Regions from separate parts of the Pseudoalteromonas phenolica genome, predicted to be linked through region 1. Evidence: predicted binding sites of a transcription regulator. Region 1 holds the regulator's gene; the other holds the start of a gene.
What was found. Region 1 encodes sigma-54, which starts transcription at its own class of promoters, with help from an activator protein. Its sites were predicted from a motif close to GTTGGCACGNNNNTNGNNT; they were not measured.

Region 1 (5,818 bases):
GTCTAGCCCTTTTGATAGTGAAGGGGTAAAAACACTGGACCGTGAAATCATTCATGGTGGTGAGTTGCAAACGTATTTGCTCGCAAGTTATGCCGCAAGAAAAATGGGCATGACAGCTACAGGCCATGCTGGCGGTATTCACAATTGGTTAGTGCAACAAACTCATGATGATCTAAAAGCTGTACTTAGTGAAATGGGCACAGGATTATTAGTTACTGAGCTTATGGGGCAGGGCGTGAATACAGTGACGGGAGATTACTCTCGAGGCGCTGCTGGGTTTTGGGTTGAGCAGGGCGAAATCCAATATCCAGTAAGTGAGATCACCATTGCGGGAAATCTAAAAGAAATGTTCATGAATGTGCAGGCCATTGGTGGAGACATTGAGGCCCGAGGTAGTGTGCAAACGGGGTCGATATTAATAGAGTCAATGCAGATCGCAGGTGAATAGGCCTTAATTAAAGTAAAAGCCCGCGATATTGAGCGGGCTTTTTTGTATTTGAAGTAGGTTAAACTAAGAACCAGGTTGCGGTGCCTAAGAAGGCAAAAATACCCACAATGTCTGTCACTGTGGTGAGTACCACACTGCCCGCAAGCGCTGGATCTATGTTCATACGCTTTAAGATGATTGGGATACTGGCTCCGGCAATACCGGCTGCAAGTAAGTTCATGAACATGGCGAACGCGATCACGCCACCGAGTACAAAATCCCACTGCCAAATAGCAACAACACCGGCAATTAAGATAGACCAAAGTACACCGTTTAATGCCCCGATAGCGAGCTCTTTACCAAGTAAGAACTTTTGGTTAGTGTTATTGATATGCCCGAGTGCAATACCACGAATGACGAGCGTTAGGGTTTGGCTACCAGCGACGCCCCCCATACTCGGTACGATGCCATTAAGTACCGCTAAAATAGGGAGTATATCTAGGGTACTTTCGAAAAAGCTTGCGACAAAGGCAGCAAGCAAAGCGGTTAAAAGGTTAATACCAAGCCAAATAGAGCGGCGTTGGCTACTTTTTAAAACCGGTGCGAAGGTATCTTCTTCATCATCTAGACCTGCCATGCTTAACATGCTGTGTTCGGCGTCTTCACGAATAACGTCTACGATGTCATCGATGGTGATACGACCAAGCAGTTGCAGGTTATCATCAACAACCGCAGCTGAAATCCAGTTATGACGCTCGAATAGTTGCGCCACGTCACTTTCATCCATTGAAACGGGAATGGTTTCTTTCTCATCATCCATGAGGTCGGCAACCACTTTATCAGGTGGATTAGTTAATAAAGTTGAAATAGGCAGCGCGCCAATAAATTGATTCTCTTTATCTACAACATATAAGTCATCGGTGCCATCGGGTAACTCGCCTCGCAGACGTAAATAACGTAACACCACGTCGAGCGTCACATCAGGTCTGATGGTGACCGTATCTGTACTCATTAGCGCACCAGCAGAGCGCTCCTGATAAGACAGTGCTTGTGTTGCTCTTGCTCTGTCTTGTGCGTCCATTGCTCCGACAACGTCTTGATAGACGTCTTCAGGTAAGCTTCTTAGAACTTCACCTAAGTCATCGTCATCCATATCCTCAGTTGCGGCTGCAATGAGTTCAGGATCCATTTGGTTGATAATACCAATACGAACGTCTTCGGATAGCTCTTCAAGTACATCACCTTGGATGTCTGGGTCAACTAACTGCCATAATTGCGTACGGACTTTATGTGGGGATGACTCTAGTAGTAATGCGGTATCGCACGGTGGAGTTTCAGCCAGAATACGCCTAACCTGAACAAACTGACCATTGTTTATTGCGTGCGTTACTTGTTGTAATTGTTGCAACGTATAGTCTTGTTCTAAGGCTTCTGGCATAGGCAATCCATTTATTGAGTGGTGTGCACCGAGAATAAAGGTTTAGGCAGTTACTATGAATGCCTAAAAAGAGTACCTTAAGTTTAACGTAATTTTTGCAGAGTTACCAAGTGCTTGGTTATTCATCTTCATGAAATTTTTGTGCTATTAACTCACCAATGGCGGTCAGTGCGGGCTCGGCATCAGGGCCTTCGCAGCAAACTCGGAGTTGCTTGCCATGACTACTTTCAAGCATGAGTAGAGCAAGGACACTGTCACCAGGGGCTTCTTTATCATCTTGATATAGCGTGATTTGCGCATCAAATTGCAGGGCTAACTGCGCAAGTACTGTGGCAGCACGTGCGTGCAAACCACATTTATTCTGAATTAAAAATGTATCTTCTACTTTGACCATATTAGTCTGCGTCTTGCTCACGGTGACGAATTTGCACATTGTTATGCGTTTTGGCAAAGCTTTCACCAATGGTTTGTGCAAGGTAAACAGAGCGGTGTTGGCCGCCTGTACAACCAATTGCAATGGTTAAGTAACTGCGGTTATTGCGCTCTAAGTGAGGTAGCCAAGTCTGCACAAAGGTTTGTATCTGCCAAGTGAACTTCTGCACTATGCTATGGCTTGCTAGATAATCTTTAACTGGTTGATCTAACCCAGTAAGTGGTTTTAGTTCTGGTTCCCAATGCGGGTTTGGCAGAAAACGTGCATCAAATACATAATCGGCTTGTTTAGGGATGCCATGTTTAAAACCAAAAGATAAGAAAGTAATGATGAGCTGCTTATCTTTTTTACCAAGAATTTGTTCTCGAATAGTTTCTGCAAGCTGATGAACACTTAAATCAGTGGTATCAAGCAGAACGTCTGCGCGTGTAATTAATACATCGAGTAATTTCTTTTCTTCTTTAATCGCTAAATCAAGCGGTAAATTATTTAAAGAAAGTGGGTGTAATCGACGCGTTTCTGAAAAGCGTTTAATCAGTGCCTGATCATCACTGTCTAAATAGAAAAGTGTTGGGTTTGCAAAGCCGGGTAAGTATTCAAGAATGTCATTAAATTCTTGTTGCTCTTTTGGCAGGTTTCGCACATCAATACTGACAGCTATTTTGTCGTAGTTATCAGAGACACTTCTGACCAAAGAAGGGAGGAGGTTAACGGGAATGTTATCAACACAATAATATCCTAGGTCTTCCAATACCCTTAAGGCTACTGATTTACCTGACCCTGAGCGACCACTAATGATGATCAGTTCCATGGATTCCTCTCTATTTATTAATCTTGAAGCGCAATAAGTTGATAGAGTGCGTCATCGTCTTGTGCATGACGAAGTTGTTTACAAAACTCTTTATTGTTTAGTTTATCAGCAATTGCAGCTAAGGTCTTTAGATGTTCTGCATTATTACCTTCAGGTACAAGTAGTGCCAACAAAATATCGACAGGTCTATTGTCTATTGCGTCAAAATCAATTCCATTTTGGTTGGTCACTAAGATGGCAAAGATAGAGTCTATTCCTGCAAGTCGGCCATGAGGGATCGCTATACCCTTACCTATGCCCGTACTGCCTAATTTTTCTCGAGTCAGGAAGGCATCAAGGATTTCGTGAGCATTGTGTTCAGGAAGGTGCTGGCTCGCTAATTCACTAATGTACTCTAGCGCACGTTTTTTGCTATTAAAAAGGACCGCAGCTTTACTGCAGTCCTTGTTGATAATCGAGCTAAGTTTCATGGTTAGTGTCGAGTTAATTTCTCTTTATGTTTGATAACTTGGCGATCGAGTTTATCAACGAGTTTATCAATGGCTGCATACATATCTGAATGTTCATCTGAAGCGAAAATTTCAGCTCCATTTAAATGAACAGTGGCTTCGGCTTTTTGTACCAGCTTCTCAACATCTAAGATCACATGAACGTTGTTTATGTGATCAAAATGCCTTTCTAGCTTTGCAAACTTCGTGTTTACATAGTCTCTTAATGAATCTGTAATTTCTACGTGACGACCAGTTAAATTTAGTTGCATAAGCATTTTCCTTCTCTTGGTTTACGTCTTAAATCAGACTTTTACGCTGATTTGACGGTGGAATAGAGAGTGACTCGCGGTATTTTGCAATTGTACGACGTGCCACTTTGATTCCCTGTTCTGCCAATATATCTGCAATCTTGCTGTCGCTCAATGGCTTAGCAGTGTTTTCTGCAGCAATTAGCTTCTTGATCAATGCCCTAATCGCAGTGGATGAGCATTCACCTCCGTTTTCAGTGCTTACGTGACTTGAGAAGAAGTACTTCAACTCAAAAATGCCACGGGGTGTATGCATGTACTTCTGAGTGGTGACACGAGAAATGGTAGACTCGTGCATCTCGACCATCTCAGCAACATCATTTAAAACCATAGGCTTCATTGCCTCTGGTCCATGTTCAAAGAATGCCTGTTGTTGTTGCACAATGCAATTAGTAACTTTCATTAAAGTGTCATTACGACTTTCTAAACTCTTGATGAACCATTTGGCTTCTTGCAAGTGAGAACGTATGAACTGGCTGTCTGAGCTTGATTTAACTGAACGAGACATTGCCGCGTAATGATCGTTAACTCTTATTTTAGGCATGCATTCAGGGTTTAGTTCGACAATCCAACGGCCTTTCACTTTTTTCACTGACACATCAGGAATAACGTACTCAGATTCTTCACGGATAATACTGGCGGCAGGCTTAGGGTTAAGACTATGAATAAGCGTCATCACTTCTTTTAACTCAGGCTCTTTGAGCTTGGTCTTTTTCATGATGGTGCGGTAATCACGGCTAGCGAGTAAATCAATATGTTCGCTTAACACCATTTTTGTTTCAGCAATGAAAGGCGTATCTGCATCAAACTGATTGAGTTGAATACATAAGCATTCTTGTAAAGAGCGAGCCGCAATGCCTACAGGGTCAAATAGTTGAATGCGTTTTAATACAGCCTCAACTTCATCGAGTTCGATTAACTCTTCATCATTGCCTTCATTAATACTTTCGAGAAGCTCTTCAGTGCTGATAGTCAGTAGGCCTGCATCATCAACTGCTTCTACGATGGCAACGGCGATGGCTTTATCTGTAGGGCTAAACGGGGTGAGCTCTAATTGCCACATCAGGTATTCATGCAGTGTTTCAGTGGTTTCACCCTGATAAATGGTTTCGTCTTCAGGCATTGGACCACTGCTGGAGCTTGGAGCAGCGCTCATGTATTCGTCCCAAGTCACATCCATGGCTAGATCGTCACTGACCGTTTCTTTGCTAAGTGCTGCATCACTATCAAGCTCGTAATCGCTGGTCGGCTCCTCACCGTGACCATCATCAGCAGAATTAGAAAGTTGCTCGCCAGAGTCAGTATCTTTGGCTGCTTTGTCTGAATCATTGTCATCAGCACTTGGTTCTAGTTCTGATTCATCAACTTCAAGTAAAGGGTTGCTATCCAGCGCTTCTTGGATCTCTTGTTGCAGATCTAATGTGCTCAATTGCAGTAAGCGAATTGCTTGCTGCAATTGTGGTGTCATGGTTAGTTGCTGCCCCATGCGCAGCTGTAGCGATTGCCTCATGTATTTCTAACAATCCTTTTTGTTATTTGGATAATGTCTTGCATTAACTATAGACGGAATTGTTCACCTAGGTAGACGTCTCTAACGGTTTGATCAGCTAAAACTGATTCAGGTGTACCTGACGCGATTAATTCACCATGTGAAACAATATAAGCTTTCTCACAAACATCAAGAGTTTCTCTTACGTTGTGATCTGTAATGAGTACGCCAATGCCGCGATTTTTTAAATGCTCAACAATTTTCTTTATATCTAACACTGAAATTGGATCAACGCCAGCAAAAGGCTCATCTAAGAGGATAAATTTAGGGTTAGCGGCTAAAGCGCGAGCAATTTCTACTCGTCGACGCTCACCGCCAGATAAAGCCATGCCCTGACTGTCCCTAATATGCTGAATGTTAA
Region 2 (5,818 bases), 230 kb from region 1:
CTTGTGCAGTTTCGGCATCAGCTAAGCGTTCCACTTCATTTTCATCAACATTCTTAGTCGAAAACACAACATAGTTACTTGGGCCACCACACGCTGCTCTCTCACCCACACCTATTACTTTACATTGAAAGCTGGCATCACAGCTTAGATCAGCTACATAAGCTTTCAGGGTGTTGCTCTCTTCGATCTGAGTACCTGTTGGGGACTGGCAGCCTGACAACATGAGCAGAGTTGATGTAACTAGGGCCAAAACTGTTTTCATGTATGTTCCTTTTATTGCGCGATATAAGTACTGTCGCTTAGTGTAACACACTTGTTATTGATACATTGTGTCGTCGGCTTAGTTAACATGGCACATATACTTTGCATACCCGTTTGCGCATTATGAAGGCTTTCATACTTTGTAAGTTCATCAGCTACAGATTTGGCTTTTTCGTCAGATGTGATTTTAGTGGAGTAGAGCATATAATGACTTGGTCCCCCACAAGGTCGATTGCCGGCAGCAATGACTTTGCACTGTGCATTAGAATCACATTCATTAGCTTGCTCTATTAAGGTCACTTTTGCTCTAAGGGAGTTTAGCTTTTCTTGAGACACTGTTTCTAGACCAAGTTCTGTTTGATTTATTTTTGCAAGCTCAGTGACTCTAGGTGCTGGGGCAGGCTTATCTTCCACCTTAGAAGAAACCTTGGTCGCACTTTGTGGCTTTTGTTGCTCAGCATTACTTACATTATCAGTTTGACCACACCCAGATAAAACTAGTAAAACGGCTGTTAGTATAATGGCTTTTTGCATAAGTTAGTTCGCTCTTTTTTTATCCAGTGTGCATTCTATTGATGATTTATTCAAGCATAGAGAATATGAACCTGTGCTTTAGGCACTATATGAATTGCTTTAACTTGAGCTGAGGTTAATGATAAGGCTCTAGATAATTAGGCTAAACTTTCTTAACTTGAAAATAGACTGCTCGATTTAGTAATAGCAAGCCTTAATAATACGCAATCATTTTAAGGGACTAAAACTGACGCTAGCTTTGTTAAAAACTTCTTATTTAGAACAACTAAATAAGAAGTTTTGCCAAGTAGGTACCTCAGCGATAGCAGGGCGCGTGAGCGGTACTAGAGCAGTTTTCCTTGCCAAGAGGATTGGTGTAAGTAGTTCTTGTATTGATGTTGAATTGCAGACATAAAAAAACCGCTATTAAGCGGTTTTAATACAAGTTAATGGCGGAGAAGGAGGGATTCGAACCCTCGATAGGGCTACAAACCCTATACTCCCTTAGCAGGGGAGCGCCTTCAGCCACTCGGCCACCTCTCCGGCGCAAACTTTAAATGTGGCGGAGAGATAGGGATTTGAACCCTAGATACGCTATTAACGTATGCCGGTTTTCAAGACCGGTGCTTTCAACCACTCAGCCATCTCTCCATGGGCAAAGATAATACTCAGCGATTATGCTGCTGTAAATAGCTTTTGATTTGTTTGCCTAAAATTTAACCTAAAATTAAAGAAAAAATTCTTTTTTTTAGCTTAGATAGCCACATCGGTTAAATTGTGTATAGTGAAATCAAAAACATAACTTCATTATTTCTGTTATTTATAAAGACACATATGAGCCATAGACAACTTTTGACCGCAGACTGCAAAAAGAGACTGCCAGCTAAAGCTTGGCTTTTTAATCGTTGATTTCTTTAAGCGAGGTTGCGTGTTGCTGCACGCCGCAGCTGTCTGGATCATGATGAGCTCCTAAGTTATGTAAGTGAGTAATGCTTGATTGAGTGTATTTTGCATTCGATTTGGTTAATTTAAAAACAATAAAAATTGCTATTTTAGGATAAGTTTTTCTAATGGGTTTAATTCTTCATTGTGTTTTTTGAATAGTTATTCTTGTCTTTTTTTCATGATTTAAGGGCCTTCTTGGTTCTTTGTGAATAATTATTTAATAAGCTAGGTTAATTAATTTTATGCTCGTTGTTGTAAAGCCAAGTGATTCGCCTTTTATCGAAGCGCAGGTTAAATGGATAAAAGAAGAATGTGTAAAAAGAGGGCGCAAAAATCAGTGGTTTTTTACATCAGGGTGTTTTGAGACCGATGTCACCGCTATCAAGCAAAAGTTGGCAGAAGTAGAAACAGTTGTTGCAGTTGGTGGTGATGGGACATTGCATTTGGTCGCGAATGCATTGGCGAATTCAGCTGTTTCGCTTGCTGTGCTGCCTGCTGGCACGGGTAACGATTTTGTTAGACAGTTCGCCTATTCTCAACAGCAATGGCGAGCCTTGGTTTTTTCTGAATCTTATAGGTTATTAGATTTAGGTAAAGTCAATCAGCGCTTTTTCATTAATGTGGCTGGTATAGGCTTTAATGCTGCAGTTGTAAAAGATATGAATACGTTCCAAATCCGTCATAAGCTGAGCTATATTTTTGCGGGTATTAAGCACTTGTTTAGCTTTAAACACACTTCATCGCATGACCCTTCTTTGATGCGTGTATTTGCAAATGGTCAGTTTTTTGCTGCAGGCCTAAAAGTGGCGCCGAGTGCTAGGGTTGATAATGGCAAGCTATTAATGCTGCATTTTAGGGCAGAGTCTATATTGAGTAGGCTTTGGAGCTTTTTGCTGATGCTAGTACGACAACATGAAAAGTCATCTCACCTTGAGGTGAGTGAGTTGATGGAGTATGAAATCTCTGATCCTGATCTGTTAATTGAAGCTGATGGTGAAATGATAGGCGTGACACCGGCAGTCATTAAAGTCTGTCGCGGCGCTCTGAAAATGAGGTTATAAAAAAGAGCTGACATTAGTCAGCTCATAGAGGGAGATAATTAATACTGTAATTTAATAAAGCTTATTTAGATTTAAAGTTAAAAAGCTGGTAGCCATTCATTGCTGGGATCTGCGCAACTAAATTAGTTTCTGCATGTGCAATACCTTCAAATTTATCGCATAAGCCATTTGCTTGTTCTTCAATTTGTTTTGCTTGTAGCTGTACTTTTTCTTCAATTTGTTTACCCATGTTTTCCATGCGCGCTTCAAAGCTTTCCATGTCGCCACCTGAGCTGACCATTTCAGAGCCGATCAACATTAAGATACTGCCAATTGATTCCATCATGGCTGACTCGACGGCTTCTTCTATGTGAGTTTCAAAGTGGTTATCAAAATTTTCTCCGAACTCATGAAAGGTCTTTTCGCCCATGACAAATGCACCTTGTTGATAGAAGGTATCACTGATCTCAACGTGTAGTTCATCCATCAGACCGTTAAGGGACTCTAGTCCTTGTAGGTTGAACGCTTGCGCGACTTCATCCAATGCAACACCCGCAAGCTTCACGCCGTCAAGGGCGATGTTCGCTACTTGTGGCAGTTGCACCCTAAGTGAATCGGCATAATTCGCTAAGGCGTCTTTTTGTTCATGAGTTAATGTTATTGCCTGTCCATCAACATAAAGCTCACCATAACTGTCAATCGTTAGTTGTTTATTATTCTCTGCAGTGATCTGTAGTTGATTCGGTGTGATGCGAACATCGTTTTGGAAATCGACTTGGCACTGATCGCTGCTAATTTGAATACCGTGATCTTCATGAGCGATTGCTGAAGTACTTAAAATTAGCGATGTTGCTAGCATAAACTTTTTCATAATTATCATTCCTGTTGATAGACTCGATGATTACTTATCAAGATGAATGCCAAAAGTTAAAATCGTTTAAAATCAGCGGTTTATGTGTTTTTTGTTTTCTACTGGTAAGTGTGTATATAGCTAAAACAAAAATAAAAGTGGTCTATTTAACCAATTATTATGATTTTTAACATCGCTGCTTTCACGCAAGATGACATCGTAAAGTTTGCAAACCTAAAAAATCGGGCTAATTATTAATTCAGTATTGTGCTTATAGTCATGAGGTTGTTGCCATGCGTAATTCCTTTTCTGAAGATGTGCCTATTGATGATGAATTTGGTGCGGAGTTAGATGATTTAAATACAGAGTCTTCTAGCATACAAAAGCGCCGTGCTCGAAAAAGGTTAGAAGATTATTTTGAACAGAAGCGCTTACGCGAATGTTTAGGCGATGATGAGTTTGGAGATATTGATTAAACAAAGCGAGCTGTTAGAAGCGAGTTTCTTGGTTTAAATCAAAGTCAGATCAGGCAGTAGCTCTGCGTTAAATCTCAACTATCTAGACACGCTCTCGCAGTGCGGCATAATGGTGCACATGGCATAAAATAGTTTGAGATTAATATGGGCAAAGTTAAGGTTTGGGATGGTTTTATTCGAGGCTTTCACTGGTTGTTGGTTACTGCGCTAGGTGTGCTTTATATCAGTGGTGAAGAAGGCTGGTTAGAATTGCACTTTGTTACTGGTTATATGTTGTTAGCACTGATGTTAGCCAGATTAATTTGGGGTGTAATTGGTAGTGAAACAGCCAGACTAAGCAAGTTGATTAATCACCCGGCAAAGGTTGTTAATGCATTAAAAGGCAAAGAAGACAGAGTTGGCCACAATGCTGCAGGCAGTCTGATGGTTGTGCTGTTTTTTGTGTTGATCCTTCTACAACTCGTTACAGGGTTATTTACCACAGACGATATTCTTGTTGATGGTCCGTTAGTTCAGTATGTCAGCTATGATCTTGTCGAGTTAGCAGGATCAATACACCACAGTAATATCGATTTTATAATTGCCGCAATTGCATTGCATATTTTGGCTATCATTGCCTATCGTTTTAAAGGTAAAAACCTCATCAAGACGCTTTTAACGGGAACAGCAGAATCAAGCTTGCAACAACCAAAAATGAAGGCTGGTTGGATAGCTTATATCATCTTTGCTCTGTTAGCGGCGGTATTAATTTTCTTGTGGGGCATGGAGCCTTTAAGTCAATTGATTGCATAAGCCAAAACTTGAGTGAATAAAAAACCCGATAAACTTAGTTTCTCGGGTTTTTGCATTTTATGTGGTGAGCTACTTAATCACTCAATCGATTTAAACCATTCAACGCTGCTACACGGTAGGCTTCAGCCATGGTTGGATAGTTAAAAGTAGTGTTAACAAAGTACTCGATGTTATTACCCGGGCCCTTTTGTTCCATAATTGCTTGGCCGATGTGGACGATTTCTGAGGCACGCTCACCGAAGCAGTGAACACCTAAAATCTCTTTAGTTTCCGAGTGGAATAACAGCTTCAAGCTACCAACTTGTGTGCCTGTGATCTGCGCACGTGCAAGGTGTTTAAACTGCGCTCTACCAACCTCGTAAGGGATTTTAGCTGCTGTTAGCTCTTGCTCTGTTTTGCCCACTGAACTCATTTCAGGAATGGTATAAATACCAGCCGGAATGTCATTGATCAGCTTCTCGCTACAACCACCTGAAACAATGGCTTTGGCTGCGATACGTCCTTGGTCAAAAGCGGCACTGGCTAAACTTGGATAACCAATTACATCACCAACGGCATAAATGTTATCGATTTCAGTTTGGTAGCACTCATTTACTTTTAACTGTCCGCGGCCATCTGCTTTTAGGCCTACTGCGGCAAGATTAAGCTTATCCGTGTTACCGGTTCTGCCATTGGCAAATAAAATACAATCGGCACGTACGCGCTTTCCTGATTGTAGATGGAGTATTACACCATGCTCATGTGGTTCAACTTTGGCGAATTCTTCATTGTGGCGAATAACAATGCCACTATTCCAGAAGTGGTAACTGAGTGCATCAGAAATCTCCGCGTCCATAAACGCCAATAATCTATCGCGGGTATTGATCAAATCAACTTTGGCACCAAGGCCCTTAAAGATAGAGGCATACTCACAGCCAATAACACCGGCACCATAGATTAAA

Region 2: PP2015_RS00460 (YggN family protein) is a predicted target of sigma-54. The motif match lies at 3,666-3,684, and genes of this name have one in related genera.

The regions. Positions count from the first base shown of each region.
Region 1 covers NZ_CP013187.1:326,665-332,482, forward strand. The annotation lists gene pmbA (metalloprotease PmbA) at 1-448, shown strand, start outside; gene mgtE (magnesium transporter) at 507-1,865, opposite strand; gene PP2015_RS01525 (HPr family phosphocarrier protein) at 1,984-2,259, opposite strand; gene rapZ (RNase adapter RapZ) at 2,261-3,109, opposite strand; gene ptsN (PTS IIA-like nitrogen regulatory protein PtsN) at 3,127-3,579, opposite strand; gene hpf (ribosome hibernation promoting factor) at 3,582-3,869, opposite strand; gene PP2015_RS01545 (RNA polymerase factor sigma-54) at 3,898-5,418, opposite strand; gene lptB (LPS export ABC transporter ATP-binding protein) at 5,466-5,818, opposite strand, start outside.
Region 2 covers NZ_CP013187.1:97,150-102,967, forward strand. The annotation lists gene PP2015_RS00435 (hypothetical protein) at 1-262, opposite strand, end outside; gene PP2015_RS00440 (hypothetical protein) at 274-795, opposite strand; tRNA gene PP2015_RS00445 (tRNA-Ser) at 1,225-1,317, opposite strand; tRNA gene PP2015_RS00450 (tRNA-Ser) at 1,335-1,425, opposite strand; gene PP2015_RS21835 (hypothetical protein) at 1,591-1,734, opposite strand; gene PP2015_RS00455 (diacylglycerol/lipid kinase family protein) at 1,962-2,780, shown strand; gene PP2015_RS00460 (YggN family protein) at 2,842-3,630, opposite strand; gene PP2015_RS00465 (PA3496 family putative envelope integrity protein) at 3,903-4,085, shown strand; gene PP2015_RS00470 (cytochrome b/b6 domain-containing protein) at 4,230-4,877, shown strand; gene sthA (Si-specific NAD(P)(+) transhydrogenase) at 4,951-5,818, opposite strand, start outside.